3 regions of the Micromonospora coriariae genome follow, and region 2 is predicted to be linked to each of the others. Evidence: riboswitches for the same ligand, from Rfam matches in the RefSeq annotation. Region 2 holds a riboswitch; each other region holds the start of a gene.
What was found. A riboswitch is a leader RNA that binds a small molecule or an ion and turns the genes downstream of it on or off. The one in region 2 is predicted to bind S-adenosylmethionine.

Region 1 (3,538 bases), 2.5 Mb from region 2:
CCGCGCCATCGTCTCCGGCGACCGGGTGCTCTTCGACCCGGACGACCGCTCCGAGGTCGAGCTGCACGGTCGCGGGTACGTGCTGCTGCGGGAGCGGGACGTGCACGCCGTGGCCGCCGAGCGGATCGAGAACGACTCCACCGGCCTCTACCTCTGACGCGTCTCCCCCGGCCACCACGCACCGTGCGCCGTTTGCCGGGCCGCACGGCGGGAAGCCATCCGGCGACAGTGGCCCTGGGGAGGGACGATGCCGGTATTCGTGAAGAAGCTGCTGGCCTGGGGCAGCGTCGCGTTCCTGATCTACTTCATGGCGTTCCGGCCGGACGGCGCCGCGCAGATGTTCAAGGCGATCGGGGCCATGCTGGTGGCGATGGCCCAGGGCCTCGGTGACTTCCTCACCACCCTGATGACCTGAGCCGTCCGCCAACCGTCACCGGTGACCGGACGGCCAGGACCCCGCCGGCGGAGGGCCGTACCAGCCGGGCTGGGCATATCCCAGCGGAGGCGGCGGCGGGGCCAGCACCACCGGGATCGGCACCACCGGCTCCTCCGGCGCGGCCACCGGACGCTGCGAGCCGTCCGGGAAGCGCAGGTGGTAGCGGCTCCCGTCCCAGACCCCGGCCGGGGCCTGCGGGTCCCGCCCCACGAAGAACGACCGGTACGCGGTGATCGCCTCCAGCAGCTCCCGCTCCTCGGCGGCCGTCCGTTCCCGGTCGGCGGGCTTGCGATCGAGGCCGCGCAGCGACCCGTCGCGCAGCAGGGCCAGCCGGGTGGCGGCGAACTGGTACCCGCGCATCGCCCGCACCCCGGCGTCCCCGGCCACCCGACGCGCCCAACTGCGTGCCGCGTGCCGGCGACCGAGGCTGCTCAGCGCGGCCACCTCGGGTGGGCTCAGCCAGCCGGCGCGCACGTAGTCCGGCAACGTGCGCTCGGTGAGCCGTCCCTCCCACGCGCGCAGCCACACCGCCAGCCCCACCATGCCGAAGAAGATCGGCACCATCAGGCCCAGGAAGCCGTACAGCATGATCAGCGCCTCCCCGGTGGCCTGGGTGAGCGTCGGCAGCAGGTTCCAGGTGCCGTGCAGCATCATCGCCAGCAGCAGCCCGGCGACCGGGGCGAGCACCCGCACCCGCCGGTCGGCGGTCCGGGCCGCGACACCGAGCCCCACACCGGTCATCGAGGTGAACAGCGGATGGGCGAACCCGAACAGCAGGATCCGGACGATGAAGATGGCGATGACCTGCTGGGTGCCGGTCGCCGGTCCGTACCGGTCGGCGCCGGCCGCGTAGCCGTACCCGCCCAGGTAGAGGATGTTCTCCACCATGGCGAAGCCGACCGCGGAGAGCCCGCAGTAGACCAGCCCGTCGGTGATCCCCGACCACTCGCGGCGGCGGAACACCAGCAGCAGGATCGGGCCGAGGGCCTTGGTCAGCTCCTCGATGAACGGCGCCACCAGCACCCCGGTGAGCGCGGCCGGCAGCCCCCAGTCGGCGAACCGGGCGGCGGCGAACTCGTTCACGGTGAGCGCGGCGGCGGTGGAGACGAACGCGCCCCAGGCGAAACAGAAGATCAGATACTTCAGCGGCTCCGGTTCGTACCGGTCGAGCCAGAGGAAGCAGGCGACCAGCACCGGCACCGGCAGGATGGCGGCGACCACCCCGATCAGCAGTGCCCGCACGCCGAGCGACTGGCCGAGCGTGAAGACCATGAACACCGCGCACCCCGCGATGAACAGCACCACCCCCGCCAGCACCAGGAATCGCCGCCAGCCCAGTCGGCGCAGCGGCATCCGGGGCGTCGCGCCGGCGGACGGGGCTGCGGACGCGGGCGGCGACGGCAGGGGTGCACCGGGCGGGGTGTCGGCCATGCGGTCAGCGTAGCCATCCGCCGCCGGCTGGTCCGGGCCCATCGGCAGCCGCTATGCTGCCGGCAGGTCACGAGCGCCAGCGTCAAGCCCCGGCTTGCTGGCCGGCAACCCTCGTCGAGTTCGCGGTGGGGTGCCCCGGGTGATGACCGGGCCCAGCCCGATCGGTGTGCTGGGCAAGCGCGGACCCCGTCCCGACGTCGCACCCGGGGTCCCTGACCCCGGAGGTTCCGGCGTGTCCGTCACCCTCGTACCCTCGCTGCCCGCCCGGTCCGGCACCACGCCCGCGCCGGCCCCGTCACGGCCGCTCGACGTGCTCGGCGTACCGGGCGAGATCAACCTGGACTACGCGGCCAGCGCGCCGTGCGCCCGGGCCGCCGCCGACGCGGTGGCCGAGCTGCTGCCCTGGTACGCGAGCGTGCACCGGGGCGCGGGAGCGCTGTCCCGGCGCTGCACGCTGGCCTACGAGCGGGCCCGGCAGACGGTGGGAGACTTCTTCGGCGCCCGCGCCGACGACCACGTGATCTTCACCCGCAACACCACGGACGCGCTCAACCTGCTGGCGCGGGCGGTGCCCGCAGGCACGACGGTGGTCACCTTCGCCGGTGAGCACCACGCCAACCTGCTGCCCTGGCCGCGCGGCTCGGTACGGCTGCCGGTGCCCGCCGGTCCCGCCGAGGCGGTACGCGCCCTCGCCGCCGCCCTCACCGAGCTGCGCCGGGACAGCAACCCGGCGCTGCCGGTGCTGGTCGCGGTGACCGGGGCGAGCAACGTGACAGGCGAGCGCTGGCCGGTCGCCGAGCTGGCCCGGGTCGCCCACCGGCACGGGGCACGGATCGTCCTCGACGCCGCGCAGCTCGCCCCGCACGCACCGGTCGACCTGCTCGCGCTCGACGTGGACTACCTGGCCGTCTCCGGCCACAAGCTGTACGCGCCATTCGGCGCGGGCGTGCTGGTCGGCCGGGCGGACTGGCTGGACGCCGCTCCGCCATACCTGGCCGGCGGCGGCGCCACCACCCACGTCGGGCCGGCCACGCACGATGTGACCTGGGCGACCGGCCCGGCACGGCACGAGGGCGGCACGCCGAACCTGCTCGGCGCGGTGGCACTGGCCGCGGTGTGCGCGGCGCTGGCCCGGGTGGACCGGGCGGCGCTGGCCGCCAGCGAGCAGGCGTTGCTGACTCGGCTGCGGACCGGCATCGCCGCCCTTTCGCACGTGGTGGAGCTGCGCACCTTCGGCCCGGACGCGCCCCGCGTCGGCATCGTCTCGTTCGTGGTCGCCGGGTGGGACTCGGCCGAGGTGGCCGCGCGGTTGGCGGCCGACCACCGGATCGGCGTACGGGACGGGCTGTTCTGTGCCCACCCGCTGGCTCGGCGGCTGCTCACCGAGGCGGCCGGGCGCACCGGCCGACGGGATCTGCCGCCCACCGCACTGCGCGCCAGCATCGGCCTGGGCAGCACGCCCGCCCAGGTGGACCGGCTGCTCGCCGCTCTCGCCACGCTGGGGTGAGCCCGGCCGGCGGGCGGCGCGGTGGACCGGTCAGCCGACCGGTGGGGCGGTGGGGGGTTTCGGCGTCTCGCCCGGCTCGGCCGGTTCACCGATCGGCCGCTCCTGCTCCCCGAACGCGGTGCGGATGCACCGGTTCGCCTCCTCCTGTTCGATCCCGGAGGCCA
Region 2 (3,538 bases):
GCAGCACGGTCATGTGCGGGAAGAGGTTGAACTGCTGGAAGACCATGCCCACCCGCTGCCGCAGCGCGTCCGGGTCGTCGCGCAGCACGCTGCGCCCGTCCAGCAGCACGTCGCCGCGGTCCGGTTCGATCAGCCGGTTGATGGTGCGCAGCAGAGTGGACTTGCCCGACCCGGACGGCCCGATCACGCAGGCCGTCGCGCCGCGCGGCACGGCCAGGTCGACTCCGCGCAGCACCCGGTTCGGTCCGAAGGCGAGGTGCACGTCGCGTACGTCGAGGCTGACCGAAGTGGTCGTGCTGGCGGTCATCGCCGGTCCCCTTCCGTCGCGCCGGACAGCGCCGACTCGGTGTCGTCCTCGTCCTCGTCGGCCGGCGCGGTGGCCGGCCGGCCGTGGCGCAGCCGCCGGTCGATCCAGTTGACCGCGTGCGTCAGCGGAACGGTCAACGCCAGGTAGCAGAGCCCGGCCAGCAGCAGCGCGGACTCGTTCCCGGTGGTGGCCGCGTAGTCCTGCCCGATCCGGAACAGCTCCCGCTGGCTGGCCACCAGGCCGAGGAAGTAGACGAGGCTGGAGTCCTTGATCAGCGCGATGAGCTGATTCACCCAGGCCGGCAGCACCCGCCGGATGCCCTGCGGGACGATCACCAGCCGCATCGCCTCGCCCCAGGAGAAGCCGAGAGCCCGGGCACCCTCCAACTGCGCGGCCTCCACCGACTGGATGCCGGAGCGGAAGATCTCCCCGATGTACGCCGCCGCGATCAGCGACAGCGCCAGAATGCCCAACGGGTAGGGGTCGGGCCCCCAGACCTGCATGCCCAACGGCGCGAGCCCGACGCCGATCAGCAGGATCGTCGCCGCGGCCGGCAGCCCTCGGAACACGTCGGTGTAGACCCGTGCCGGCCAGCGCAGCCACCGGCTGCGGGAGATGCCGGCGACGGCCAGCAGCAGGCCCAGCACCGAGCCGAGCAGGGCGGCGGAGACCGCCAGGATCAGCGTGTTGGGCAACCCGACGGTCAGCATCTCGGGTAGCGCCTCGCGCATCGCGTCCCAGTCGAAGAAGGTCTCCCACAGGGTGCTCAACGGATCCATTGGTCGCCTCTCCTACCGCCCCGCTCGCTCGTCACCGGATGTCTCAGGACGCGGCCGACGCCGACGCCGACGCCGACGCCGACGCCGACGCCGACGCCGACGCCGACGCCGACGGCGCGGCCGGCACGGTCACCGTGCCGCTGCCCGGGTGGAAGTCCGCCGGTACCGGCCGACCCGGGTAGTACTGCGCCTGCAACCGGCTCCAGGTGCCGTCCGCGATCACCTCGTCGAGGCCCTTGTTCAGCGCCTCCCGCAGCTTGTCGCCGCCCTTGGCGACGGCGTACGCGGTCGGTGCCGGGCTGAGCTGCTTGGCCGCTACGGTGATCTTGCCGTTGCTGTCGGCCGCCGACTTCTCGCCGATCTCGGCCGGGGCGATCCACGCGTCGGCGGTGCCCGCCTTGAGCTGGTTGATCGCGCCGTTGTAGTCCGGAACCCGGACCGGGTTGAGCTGCTCGCCGGTGGCGTAGTCGTCCTGGACGGTGCCCTGCACCACCACGACCCGCTTGCCGGCGAGCTGGTCGAAGCCGGTGATCGGCGAGCCGGCCGGCACGTCCAGGCCGAAGTAGCCGAAGTCGTAGCCGTTGCCGAAATCGACAGTCTTCTTGCGCGCCTCGGTGATGGTGATCGAGGAGCTGCCGACGTCGAACTTGTGGTTGTTGACCTGCGAGAGCAGCGCGGAGAAGTCGGTGCCGACGAACTCGACAGTCAGGCCGAGCTTGCCCGCCACCGCGGTCAGCAGGTCGTTGTCGAAGCCGGTGAACTTGCCGTCCTTGAGGTACACGTTCGGCGGCGCGTCGGTCAGCGTGCCGGCGCGCAGCACGCCCGGCTGCGCCAGTCCGTACGGGTTGGCGGCGGCGTCGGACGAGGTGTCGTCGCCGCACGCGGTGAGCGCGGTGGCGGCCAGGATCGTGGCCGCGCCGAGGGCCGCGGCGCGGGTCAGGGCAGGAAGGAATCGCACAGGTGTCTCCGAAGGTTGCGCAGCGGCGGGCACAGACGTGCGCCGCCGACGGTGCGCCCGGTGGGCGTACCGCTGGGATGGGTTCGAAAAGGGGTGCGCTAGTACGCGGCGCGGCCGCGACAGGCGGCGCTGCACACCCGCATCATGTCCACGTGCCGCCGCCGGGTCAGTGCCGGTGGGGGCCAGCCGGTGCGGGAATCCGCGGCGTCGGCCGATGGTGTGGTGCTGAGGATGCGCATGGTTCTCCCGGGTCTGTGCTGACCTGGGTGCCAGGCCACGCTTGCACCGACGTCGTGCCGGTGCCTGGTCTTCACCCGGGGCACCCCACCGCGGAGGAGGGTTGCCGGCCAGCGAGCCGGGGCTTCGCGCTGGCGCTCATGACCTGCGCCGAGGCTAGCAGCCCGGGGAGGTGGATCGTCCAGTCGTTATGACCACGCTCACCGTCCGCGACGGGCGTCCGGTCGGCAGGTCAGCTGGCGTGCACGTGCGGACGCCGGCGCGGGTCGGGTTCCTGGCGGCGCAGGATCTCCCGGGTGACCGGGGCGATCTCGCCGTGACCGAACGCCAGGTAGCGCAGGAAGTTTCCGCCCGGTTTCCCCTCGGTCCACTCGAAGTAGATGTGTGGGCACCGCCCCGCCCGGTCGCGGATGTCCAGCAGCAGGGCGGCCACCGCGCTGGGCACCGAGGAACTGGCCAGGCTGAGCACCGGGTACCGGTCGTGCTCCACGCTGCCGCGGATCAGCAGCTCGGTCTCGAAGTCCGACGGGTCGGTGACCGTCACCTCGACGAAGATCACGGCGCTGTCGGCCGGGAAGTCGTTGTCCGCCACGGTCTGGGCGAGCTTGTCGCGGTACTCCGCGCGGTCCCGGGTGGCCGGCTCGTGCGCGATGAGGCGGATGCGACGCCCGCCGCACTCGTCGATGAGCCGGGTGGCCTCGGAGTCCAGCTCAACCCGGTCGACCCGGAGCTCGAAGGCCCGCACCAGCCGGGACAGCACCGACACCACGATGATCCCGCCGATGAAGCAGGCCGCGATCTTCACGCCGTCGGGACGTTCCACCACGTTCGCCGCCGTGGTGTAGAGAAAGACGATCGCGATGACCCCGAACGCGACAGTCCGGCCGCGCTGGCGCCGCCGCCGCGCCGCGAGGGTCACCGCCGTCGTCGCCGAGGTGATCAACACCAGGACACCTGTGGCGTACGCGCCGCCCTGCGCGTCCACGCTCGCCCCGAAGGCGACCGTGATCAGGAACGCCACCGCTGTGAAGACCAGCACCAGTGGCCGTACGGCCCGGGCCCAGGTCGGCGCCATGCCGTAGCGGGGCAGGTACCGGGGTACGAGGTTGAGCAGCCCGGCCATCGCCGAGGCCCCCGCGAACCAGAGGATGCCGATGGTGGACAGGTCGTAGACCGTGCCGAACACCTCACCGAGGTACTCGTGCGCCAGGTAGGACAGCGCCCGGCCGTTCGCCGGCCCGCCCGGCTGGAACGCCT
Region 3 (3,538 bases), 2.4 Mb from region 2:
CAGCACCGCCACGGTGACCCCACCCGCGGTCTCGGCGAAGACTCCGGTGGTACGTGCCAACTGTCGGATGCCGGCGCGGATCTCGTCGTCGTCGGCGTACTCCATCCAGCCGTCCGTGCGGCGGACCGCCTCCAGGGCGTAGAGGCCGGCGGCCGGGTCACCGATGTTGAGCGACTTGGCGATGCCGGTGGGCTTGACCGGGGTGATCGTGTCGGTGTCGGCGTGCAGGGCGGTGGCGATCGGGTTGCAACCGGCGGACTGTGCACCGAAAACCTTCCAGCCGCCGGCCGGCGCCTCGACCAGACCGACCTCGACCAGCTCGGAAAACGCCTTGTCAATCTTGGTGAGCAGCTCGCCGCTGGCCATCGGGATGACCACCTGGGCCGGGATCCGCCAGCCGAGCTGCTCGGCCACCTCGTAGCCGAGTGTCTTGGAGCCCTCGGCGTAGAACGGCCGGACGTTGACGTTGACGAAGGCCGTGTCCTCGAACTCGTCGGTCTCCACCAGCTCACCGCAGAGCCGGTTCACATCGTCGTACGAGCCGTCGATGGCGACCAGGTCGCCGCCGTAGACCGCGGTGGTGATGACCTTGCCCTGCTCCAGGTCGCTGGGGATGAAGACCACCGAGGGCACCCCGGCGCGGGCGGCGTGCGCGGCCACCGAGTTGGCCAGGTTGCCGGTGGAGGCGCAGGCGAACCGGGTGAAGCCGAGTGCCCGGGCGGCGGTGAGCGCCACCGAGACGACCCGGTCCTTGAACGAGTGGGTCGGGTTGGCGCTGTCGTCCTTTACCCAGAGCGGCGCGGTGATGCCCAGCTCGGCGGCGAGGTGCGGGGCCGCCACCAGCGGGGTGAGCCCCGGGTTCAGTGTGACGCGGGTGGACGGGTCCTGACCGGCGGGCAGCAGCGCCGCGTACCGCCAGATGTTGTCCGGGCCGGCCTCGATCTGCTCACGGGTGACAGTAGCCAGGGCTGCGGCGTCGTAGTCGACCTCCAGCGGGCCGAAACACTCGTAGCAGGCGTGCTGGGCGGCGAGCGGGTAGCGGGCCGAACAGGCACGGCAGACCAGAGCGCGGGCGGGGCTGGCGGAGGTGTCGATGCCGGAGGCGGCGAGCGTCGACGTCATGTCGAGGGTCCTCTCATCTTTCCCCGCATCGCACGGTGCGGCGGGGACGGAATTGGCACCTGCCCCGCGGGGCGCTCAGCGGTGAGCGCGCGGGGTGGTTGCCGGGGCGTCGTCGGGCCGTATCCCTCAGCCCCTCTGGATGAGGTATTCAGTTGTGCCGCCGAGTTTACGCATCACCACGCAGGGCGCTCACGCGCGTCCCGCGTGGTGAACAGTGGCCCGGGCGAGCCGCCGCACCCCGGCCACCGTGCCGTGCGTCAGTTCCCCGGGTAGGGGTCTCCGCAATCGCGGCCGTTGGCGTAACCGGGAACGTTGACGAAGGCGATGGCGTCGTACGCCACGTCAACCGTGCCTTCCGCGCCCGCGACGATGTTGTCGAGTTGGACCTTGGCTCCCGGGTAGAGCCAGGTCCACCCCAGCGACACCCACTTGTCCTCCCAGTTCGCGGAGTTCTGGTCGATCGAGCAGACGATCTGGTGATCGGAACCCCCGGCACCTCCGTCGCCCTGCGAGATGATGTAGTCGACCTGCTCGTTGGCGCCGTGCGACGGCAGGTGAACGACGATCTCGTAGTCGTCCGACGGCAGATCCGTCGTCCAGGTGCCGAGCACCCGGTGACGCTTGAACTCCTCGCTGCCGCCGGAGTCACCGTCGTACGAGTGGGTGAACCAGGTGTGCCCCAGGTAGCCGGCACCGACCTGGTGCAGGTCCACCTGCCCGTGCAGGGCCGCGTACGACCCGAAGGGGCTGCCGGTACGCAGCGTGAACTTGCCGCCCCGGGGCTGCGGTGCGCACCCCAACCGGTTCAAGCTGGAGTCCCCGTTGGTGTCGTCGATGACTGCGGCGACCGTGCCGATGTCGGCCTTGAACGGCGTGCAGGCGGTCGGGTAGACCCGCAACAGCGGTGGCTCGGACGAGCTCAGCGAGTACGCCAACCGCTCCCTGGCGCACTTGGCGGCACACCCGTCGCTCCAGCTCGTCGTGCCGTGCCACCAGCAGTTCGAGTTGTCGGACGGGCACGGGCTGGCGACGTTGGGAGTGCAGTAGTTGACCGTCCCGCAGAACTGGTAGCGACCGGGCAACTGAAGCTGGTTGTTGGAACCGGCGCCGAAGGCCGGCGTCAGGTACTTCGTCAGCGGGTCGATCCACTGCCACTGCGGCACCTCCGCCCACCCCATAATCTTTTCCGGGTAGGACCAGTCGGCCGGGTGGCTCGCGTCGTCCTTGTCAACCCGGAGGAACGGGTCCCTGTTCGCCTTGTACTGCGGGTTGGCCGGATTGTTGAACCAGCCGACGCCGTACGGGCCGCCGGTGTTCTGGTACACGCCGGAGTTGTAGCCCCACACGGCCAGGTACCAGTTCTCGATGAAGGCCGGGTTGCCGTTGTTGACCATGGATTGGGTCTGCGCCACCTCCAGCCACTTCGCCTGCAGGATCGCCATGCCGGCGGCGATGTTGGCCTGGTAGTCCATCGCGATGGCCTGCTGTTGGAACGAGTTGTACGTGGTCTGGCCCCTGGCCATGCCGTCGGTCACCTGGGAGATGCCGTAGCCGCAGTCGGCCGACGAGTAGTCGATGATACGAATGTCCTCCTCGTGGGCCCGGTGACCGTAGTAGTCCGAGATCAGCGGGTTACCCGCGTCCCCGGGCACGGCGTGCCACGACGCCTGGGCCAGGTTGGTTTCCTGCGCGAGGATCGCCAGCATCAGCTGTGCCGGCACGTTCGGGGCGTTCGTCGGCTTCTTGAACATCACCTGCGGCTTGTAGGTTCCGCCGGTGCCCGGAATGGACCGATCGATCGTCAGCACACCGTTGGCCGCCCGATCGACGGCCCATTCGACCTGATTGGCACTGGGCTGCAGAACCTGGGTGAACAGGTCGTTGCGGCCGATCGCGCACTTCGGGTCGCCCGGATCGGTGATCGGCGGCAGGTCGTCCAGCAGGGCGGCCGCCGTGGGACCGGTGAAGGTCGGCCGAGCCACGTCGGCGGGAGCCCGGCGCTCGGATCGCACAGTGCCCGACCGTGTCTCGCCGCTGACGGGCGACTCGACCGTGACCCGCAGAACGCCAGCTGCCGCCCGCCGGCCCGCCATGCGCTCCCGCGTCTGCTCGACCGACATCCCCTGCACGACGAGGTGCCCCTGCCGCGACACGCCCTGGGCGGGTCGGCTGCTGCTCAGCAGCTGCAGGTCGCGGGCGGCGCCAACGGCTATCCCGGTCACGTCCCCGACCAGCGCGTTGCGTCCCTCTGCCAGGCCGAACAGTTCGAGCTGCTTGCCGGGCGAGGTGCCGAGATGGGTCAGTCCGCCAGCCCGATGCCGGTAGGCGGCCGATCGCTCGACGCCGCCCTCCGACTTGAGCGTCACCAGGTCGAGGGCGGCGTCGGCCGTGGCCCGCAGCCCGTAGGGCTGGCCGC

Region 1: linked by a shared signal. The riboswitch ahead of GA0070607_RS14965 (aminotransferase class V-fold PLP-dependent enzyme) and the one ahead of GA0070607_RS03340 (ABC transporter substrate-binding protein) in region 2 are both predicted to bind S-adenosylmethionine.
Region 3: linked by a shared signal. The riboswitch ahead of thrC (threonine synthase) and the one ahead of GA0070607_RS03340 (ABC transporter substrate-binding protein) in region 2 are both predicted to bind S-adenosylmethionine.

Annotation. Positions count from the first base shown of each region.
Region 1 is NZ_LT607412.1:3,191,791-3,195,328, reverse strand. It holds gene GA0070607_RS14975 (GroES family chaperonin) at 1-157, shown strand, start outside; gene GA0070607_RS32765 (hypothetical protein) at 248-415, shown strand; gene GA0070607_RS14970 (PrsW family intramembrane metalloprotease) at 431-1,909, opposite strand; SAM riboswitch class IV at 1,933-2,053, shown strand; gene GA0070607_RS14965 (aminotransferase class V-fold PLP-dependent enzyme) at 2,124-3,374, shown strand; gene GA0070607_RS14960 (FUSC family protein) at 3,405-3,538, opposite strand, start outside.
Region 2 is NZ_LT607412.1:721,730-725,267, reverse strand. It holds gene GA0070607_RS03350 (amino acid ABC transporter ATP-binding protein) at 1-307, opposite strand, end outside; gene GA0070607_RS03345 (amino acid ABC transporter permease) at 304-1,086, opposite strand; gene GA0070607_RS03340 (ABC transporter substrate-binding protein) at 1,130-2,044, opposite strand; SAM riboswitch class IV at 2,316-2,427, opposite strand; gene GA0070607_RS03335 (amino acid transporter) at 2,514-3,538, opposite strand, start outside.
Region 3 is NZ_LT607412.1:3,168,198-3,171,735, reverse strand. It holds gene thrC (threonine synthase) at 1-1,122, opposite strand, end outside; SAM riboswitch class I at 1,133-1,268, opposite strand; gene GA0070607_RS14875 (hypothetical protein) at 1,380-3,538, opposite strand, start outside.